2 linked regions of the Magnetococcus marinus MC-1 genome follow. Each later gene encodes a partner of the first gene's protein in a complex. Links are inferred from orthologs where the notes say so. Each region holds a gene or a part of one and is shown on either strand. Other genes may lie near its edges.

Region 1 (2,929 bases):
GCCTGTTGTGGGGGTACCTGTTCAAATAAGATGGCATGTACCGCCTGGGTAATGGGCATCTCCACCCCATGGCGCTGGGCCAACAGCCAAGTACTGGCGGCGGTTTGCACCCCTTCGGCCACCTCTCTTGAGCTGCCGCTAATGTGGCTTAGGCTCTCCCCCTGGCCCAAGCGAAAGCCGGTGGTATAGTTGCGCGACAGGGTGGATGAGGCGGTCATGAGCAGATCCCCCATACCCGACAATCCGGCAAAAGTCTGGGGGTTGGCCCCATAGATGTGACCCAAACGGGCAATTTCGGCCAAACCACGGGTGATCAACGCCGCCCGCGCACCAGCCCCATACCCCAATCCATCACTAATACCCGCAGCAATGGCAATAATGTTTTTCAACGCCCCACCCAGTTCAACCCCCACCACATCGCTGGTGCTGTAAGTACGAAAATGGGGGAAGAAAAAGAGCGCCTGCATAGCCGCCAAGGCCGCTTCATCGGCACCGGCCATGGCCACCGCCACCGGCTGCCCGGCGATCACCTCCCGGGCGAAGGAGGGGCCGGAGAGATAACAGGTACGCTGGGCGATGGGGGCCGCAAAGGTTTGGGTAAAGATCTCCGAGATCAGGGCCAGATTGGCAGTCTCCACCCCTTTGGTGGCCGACACAAAGGTGACATGGGGCCGCACATGGGGTTTGAGCTGAGCCAGCACTTGACGGCAAAATTGGGTAGGCACCACCATGACCAACACATCATGGTTGGCCGCTACCCAGGCTAGATCTTGATGGGCAACCAGGTTAGGCGGCAGATCCAGGTCTGCCAGATAAACCGGGTTGTGGTGACCCTGGTTAATGCCCTCCACCACCTCGGGTTCCCGTGCCCACAGGGTTACTTGGGGCAGCTTACCCGCCAGCAGGGCCGCCAGCGCCGTGCCCCAAGATCCCGCGCCAATAACGGCCACCGAAGGATTGTCAGCATACTCAACGGCCATAAATTTTCTCCAGTTCATGAATCGGCAGCCGGGGCACCGCATTCACCACCCCCCGCGCTTGATCCCCCCTGGCCAAGCGGCACACGCCGGCAGAGGCGATCATCGCGCCATTATCAGTACACAGGTGGATGGGGGGAGCGTAGAGTTGCACACCCTGTTTAAGAGCTTGTTTGGCCAATTTTTCCCGCAATCGTCTATTGGCCCCTACTCCACCGGCAATCACCAAACGCGACACCCCCACATGGCGGCAGGCGCTCAAGGATTTAATCACCAGGGTATCCACAATGGCCTCTTGATAACTGGCGGCCACATCGGCCAAAGAGGGACCACCGGACTCCGGCGGGAATTTAAGAAGATGGGTACGCAAGGCGGTTTTTAGGCCAGAAAAGGAGAAATCAAATTGGCTGCGGTCCAGCAACACACGGGGAAAAGCCACCGCCTGCCGATCCCCCGACTGGGCCAAGGCGGCGACCTCTGGACCACCGGGATACCCCAAGCCCAGCATGCGCGCCCCCTTGTCAAACGCCTCCCCCACCGCATCGTCACGGGTCTGCCCCAGCAGCTGGTAGTCGCCAAAATCACGGGCGTGCAGCAACAGGGTGTGCCCACCGGAGACCAGTAAGGCCACAAAGGGGAACTCCATGGCAGGTACCACGCCCGCCATGAGAAAAGGGCTCATCAGGTGCCCTTCCATGTGGTGTACCGGCACCAGCGGCTTATCCAGCGCCACCGCCAACCCCTGCGCCGCCGCTACCCCCACCAGCAGTGCGCCCACCAACCCGGGAGCCACCGTAACCGCAATGGCATCCAACTGCTGGGGTCGCACCCCAGCCTCAGCCAAAGCCTGCTCAATCACCGGCTGTATATGGCGTATGTGGGCCCGGCTGGCCAGTTCGGGCACCACCCCGCCGTAGAGGGCGTGTACCTCCAACTGGCTCCACACCACATTGGAGCGCACCACCACCCCATGGGGGTGACCATGTTCTGCCCCTTCCACCACAGCGGCGGCGGTCTCGTCGCAACTGCTCTCTATGCCTAAAACCCGTAACATCGTATCTCCCAATGGGTCGAACTGTTTTGCGTCATCATAGCCCAACCCCCATCTCCGATGAAACCACCCAGTGGCGCTTTCTCCCCAAGCGCCCTCTTTTCATCCCAAGCGAAGCGCTAAAAATCTGAGCCGATAGAGCCGTTTTATTACCGACACCACCGCGCACACACTCTAATGAACTGTCACCCAGAGCCTACCCGGGGAAGCACGATTTTAGCAAAGGGCCTCACGGCCCGTTACGTAGCTTTTCAAGCTGTTCCACCAAAACTACCTTTTTATCGCTTAAATTTTGCTTGTACACCAAGGTTCTCTATATACTACTGTGCTAAAGATGTTTTTTTTACACAACACCGGTCAGGTGCAGGACATTTAATAATACACCTAGCGCGTTACTACCCAAACTTTGCGGATTGGGTTGTCTTTATGGTGCGGAGAGTTGGGCATGTTTAAAAATGTACGGATTGGCATGAAGTTGGCCATTGGCTTTGGCATCGTGATTGTCCTGATGCTTGTGTTGGGCGGATTTGCCGTGCACGAGATGCAAAATCTGGCGGATAATACCAATAAACTTTACAAACATCCCTATACCGTGAGCACCGCTGCCCTGCGGGTACAAGGGGATATGGTGCGTATGCACCGTAGTATGAAGGATGTCGCTCTGGCTAAGCGGATAGAGGATATCGACAAGGCCAAAAAACAGGTGGATGCCTATGAACAAAATGTTCTGCAAGACTTCGCCACCCTCAAAGAAGCCTATTTGGGCGACCTAGAAGATATTGATAAGCTCGAAGAGCGCTTTAATGGGTGGAAAACCATTCGGGATGAGGTCATTGCCCTCATGCGCGAAGGCAACCGCGAAAAAGCCGCCGATATTACTAAGCATAAAGGGGCTGAGGTG
Region 2 (3,820 bases), 260 kb from region 1 along the record:
CAGCGCCGCATCGTAGACCCGGTTGAGCGAAAAGGGCTCTATCGCATAACCCTGCAAGGCATGCCGGGCCAATATTTGAATACCACTATAGGTCCAACTGCCCACCACCCCACGACCCCGTTGCAAACAGCCGGCCCCATCCCGCACAAAATCCCCCACCCCTTCAGCTGGATTTTCTACTAAGCCCAACAGGGCATCCATGCGCCGGGGATCAAATCCCTCCAGCAACGGTCGCAGATCCAGATCCCATACCACATCCCCATTCACCACCAAAAACTGCGGGGCATCCAGCAGCGGCAAGGCCTGACACACCCCCCCGCCCGTCTCCAGCAACTGCGGCTCCATGGACCACTGAATCTGCACCCCCCAGCGTTGCCCATCCCCCACCTGTTCCCGCAGTTGCGCCCCCAGATGGTGGGCATTAATCACCACCCGGCGAAACCCCAGCCACGCCAACCGCTGCAAGGTTAAAAAGATCACCGGCGTGCCAGCCACCGGCACCAACGGCTTGGGGGTGTGCTCGGTCCACGCCGCCAGTCGCGTCCCCCGACCCGCAGCCAAAATCATGGCGGGAAAGGGTATCTCCATTACAACGCTCCGGTCTGACGCGCCGCCACTTGGGCAGAACTCGGCTCTGTGCCTGGGGGAATGGTCCGTTGCAACAGCGTGTGCAGCCGCCCTAATTCTGGATAACGGGCCAGTGTTTCCCATACATAGCCCATGGTGCGGGGCACATCGTCCAGATAAGCAAACTTGCCATCCCGCAGCGCCAACCGTCCAAAGATACCTACCGCTTTTAAGTTGCGCTGAATGGCCATCCAATCAAATGCCCGCTCAAAGCTGGCCCAGGTTGGTGCATACCCCAGCCGCTGGGTGGCACCGCTGAGCCACTGCTGCATCATGGCATGGCGAAAGGGGCGGTCCCACGCGACGTAACAGTCCCGTAGCAGACTGGCTAGATCATAGGTAATGGGTCCCATTACCGCATCCTGAAAATCCAGCACCCCAACCTGCCCTTCCAACCACATGAGGTTGCGGCTGTGATAGTCCCGATGCACCAACACTTGGGGCTGCGCCAAGATCGGCCTCAACAGCTCATCAAAGGCCCGCTTAAACTCCGCCTGTTCCGCCCCACTCAAGGTATAACCCATCACCCCAGGGATGTACCACTCGGTCAACAACGAGGCCTCATAGGCAAACAGAGGGGGATCAAAGGCGCGTTGATGGGCAACCGTACCCCCTTCCAACGGTGTCGCCTGTAGGGTGAGCAGGGCATCCACAGCCGCCCCATACAGCCGCTCCGGGGCCACCCCCTGTTGCAGGGCGCGGGCAAAGGTTATATCGCCAAAATCCTCCAACAAAAACAGCCCCTGTTCATAGTCAGCTTGCAAAACCTGAGGCGCCAGCACCCCATGCTCACGCAAAAAACCGGCGATGGCCACAAAGGGATGGCTATCCTCTTTATCCGGTGGGGCATCCATCACAATGCGCGAGGGGTTATCCACCAACCGATAGTAGCGGCGAAAGGAGGCATCCCCCGCCACCTGCACAATCTCTTGATGATGGGGAGCGTGGCGTTCAGCAAAAGCACGAAGGGCATTATCCAGCATGATATTCCTGGCGAAAACGGTGAAGAAGTTGTGTCGTGACCAAACCTGCCGCACGAAACAGCACGCGGCGTCCCAACCCATCTGCGGTTATTTCCAACATAACGTCCAGCCGGTCCTGGGGCAGCCAATCCCCCGCTAAGGAGGCCCACTCCACCAGGGCCACGCCGTCGGGCTCAAACAGCGCTTCGTCTGCCCCAATGGCCTCCAACTCCTCCGGCCCGGCCAGCCGATAGAGGTCAAAATGGTAGACTGGCCAAGCCCCCCCCACATAACTCTGCATGATGGCAAAGGTAGGGCTGCTCACCACCACCCTTTCGCCCAACATCGCCTGAACAAAACCACGGGAAAAAGCGGTTTTACCCGCCCCCAAATCGCCGCTTAAAGCGATCACCAGCGGGGCATCCACCATACCCGCCAACGCCGCAGCCAGCGCCTCGGTCTGCGCTTCGGAGTGGCTTTCCAGCACAAGGGTTGCGGCCATAGCGTGCATGACCTAAGCTTCGTTACTCAGCAGCATGCCACGGATCACATCGCTCTTATCAATCAACCCCAGCAGCCGCTCTTCACCCACCACCGGCACCACCGACACATGTTGTTCCGCCAACACCGTGGCGATCTTGCGCAGATCCGCATCGGGACCCACCGAGATAAGGGTGGGGGTCATAATCTCCGACGCCTTACACGCGGCAACCTTACGCAGATCCTCTTCAAACTGATGACTGCCCCCCACCGAGATCACCGCGTCCAAGATATTGATAAGGGTGGGCAGATGCACCTGCTTGACCCGATCAATCAGATCCCCTTCCGTAATAATCCCCACCAGCACCCCCTCATCTAAAACCGGCACGGCGCAGATGTTCTTCTGGGCCAACAACACCGCAACCTCATGCACCGTGGCATGGACGGTTACGGTTGGCGGGTCGCTATTCATGATATCGCGAGCTGTTAAGGTCATGTTATCTGCTCCTCAGTGGGTGCTTAAACTTGGGCAAACCAGGGCTGTGTGTGTTTTTTTATGCATACCAGTTTGGCACACCCCCTGTACCCATGGTACGGTATTTGGTCTCCGCATTCAATTTCAGGCAATGGCGGTCTTACCCCATGTTAACAAAAATTTTGATTCTTCTGTTGGTAATCGCGGGCGTTTATTCGGTTGGTCGCCTACACGCTCGCTCTGCCGAGGTTGCTGCCGCCCCCCAGCGACGCGCCTTGGAGCACCAACCCCACAGCAGCCGTAGCGCCCGTACCATGGCCCTCTTGGCCCTACTGGCCATTGTGAGCATGGGGGGATTTATGGGGTACAATCGCTGGGCTGAGGGGCAAGAGATCCACCTGATCCGGGTAATCAACAGTCAATCCGGGGAGCACACCCTCTACCGCGCCAAACGCAAGGATATCCACCATCGTGATTTTTTAACCCTGGATGGCCGCCAAATACGCTTGGCCGATCTGGAGCGCATGGAAATTGAACCCACCAGTGAAGGGCTCTAGGTATGGATAACCCCGCCAACATTATCTATCAGCGCCGTCACCAGGGCACCACCGTCGAGGTGGTGGAAAAAGAGGGCTTGCGCTGCCTAACCTTTGGTTCCCACCTGCGCCAGAGCTGCATGTTACTCTCGGACCCTGCCTTTCTCTTTTTGCCCTACTCGCGCCATATGATGGCGGCCCTGCTCTTTTTACCCCAACTTCCCCAGCGTATTCTGCTGATTGGTTTGGGGGGTGGCTCACTGGTTAAATTTTTTCTGCATCATCTGCCCCAATGTCATGTGGAGGTGGTGGAGTATGATCCCCATATTGTCACCATTGCCCAGGATTTTTTCCATCTCCCTAAAAATCATCCCCGGCTCACCATACATCTTGGGGATGGTGCCCAATTTTTCTCCCTTGGTGGCGCCCAACAGGCCCCCTATGACTTGATTTTATTGGATGCCTTTGATGCCAACGGGCTGGTGACCAGCATTTATCGCCCCCCCTTTCTCAAGCTCTGTCAAGACCATTTGGCCGCACCAGGTATCGTCGCCGCCAATGTCTCCCGTGGTAATAAGGGCCATTTTCAAGAGGCGCTGGGCAACTGGAAAAACGCCTATCCAGACTATGGTTGGATGGTCCCTGTCGCCCGCTCACAAAACGCTATTCTCATCGCCACCCCGCACCATACGGCGATGCCGCAACATATGCCCCAGGCCGATCAGGCCCATGCCCTGGGC

Evidence for each region. The genes of interacting proteins can lie anywhere in the genome.
Region 2: the proteins of tsaD (region 1) and tsaE are in contact, whole or in part, in a crystal structure (PDB 6N9A), measured with the Thermotoga maritima proteins. The link is inferred for Magnetococcus marinus MC-1 from one-to-one orthologs. Residues at the interface, in WP_004082750.1 of Thermotoga maritima: Cys10, Asp11, Arg49, His50, Leu82, Gly84, Gly135, Gly136, Glu154, Thr155, Leu156, Asp157, Asp158, Ser159, Glu162, Asp165, Lys166, Arg169, Leu170, Tyr175, Lys213, Thr214, Leu217, Tyr218, Gln221, Arg222, Asn324; in WP_004082108.1 of Thermotoga maritima: Leu37, Gly38, Lys46, Lys57, Val59, Lys60, Ser61, Thr63, Phe64, Thr65, Leu66, Met67, Val69, Pro71, Tyr82, Arg83, Leu84, Asp86, Asp88, Phe89, Asp93, Ile128, Asp130, Glu131, Arg134.

What each region holds. Positions count from the first base shown.
Region 1 is NC_008576.1:914,337-917,265, reverse strand. It holds tsaD (tRNA (adenosine(37)-N6)-threonylcarbamoyltransferase complex transferase subunit TsaD), read right to left. Parts: upstream 2,032-2,929; coding sequence 970-2,031; downstream 1-969. Other genes in the region: MMC1_RS03780 (methyl-accepting chemotaxis protein), read left to right, coding at 2,474-2,929; MMC1_RS03790 (NAD(P)H-dependent glycerol-3-phosphate dehydrogenase), read right to left, coding at 1-980.
Region 2 is NC_008576.1:1,175,644-1,179,463, reverse strand. The notes cover bases 346-3,325. They hold tsaE (tRNA (adenosine(37)-N6)-threonylcarbamoyltransferase complex ATPase subunit type 1 TsaE), read right to left. Parts: upstream 2,092-3,325; coding sequence 1,600-2,091; downstream 346-1,599. Other genes in these bases: MMC1_RS19640 (spermine/spermidine synthase domain-containing protein), read left to right, coding at 3,104-3,325; MMC1_RS04915 (hypothetical protein), read left to right, coding at 2,712-3,101; MMC1_RS04920 (CBS domain-containing protein), read right to left, coding at 2,104-2,565; MMC1_RS04930 (aminoglycoside phosphotransferase family protein), read right to left, coding at 588-1,610; MMC1_RS04935 (nucleotidyltransferase family protein), read right to left, coding at 346-588. In the rest of the region: more of MMC1_RS04935, read right to left, coding at 1-345; more of MMC1_RS19640, read left to right, coding at 3,326-3,820. UniProt on the Escherichia coli protein: Required for the formation of a threonylcarbamoyl group on adenosine at position 37 (t(6)A37) in tRNAs that read codons beginning with adenine.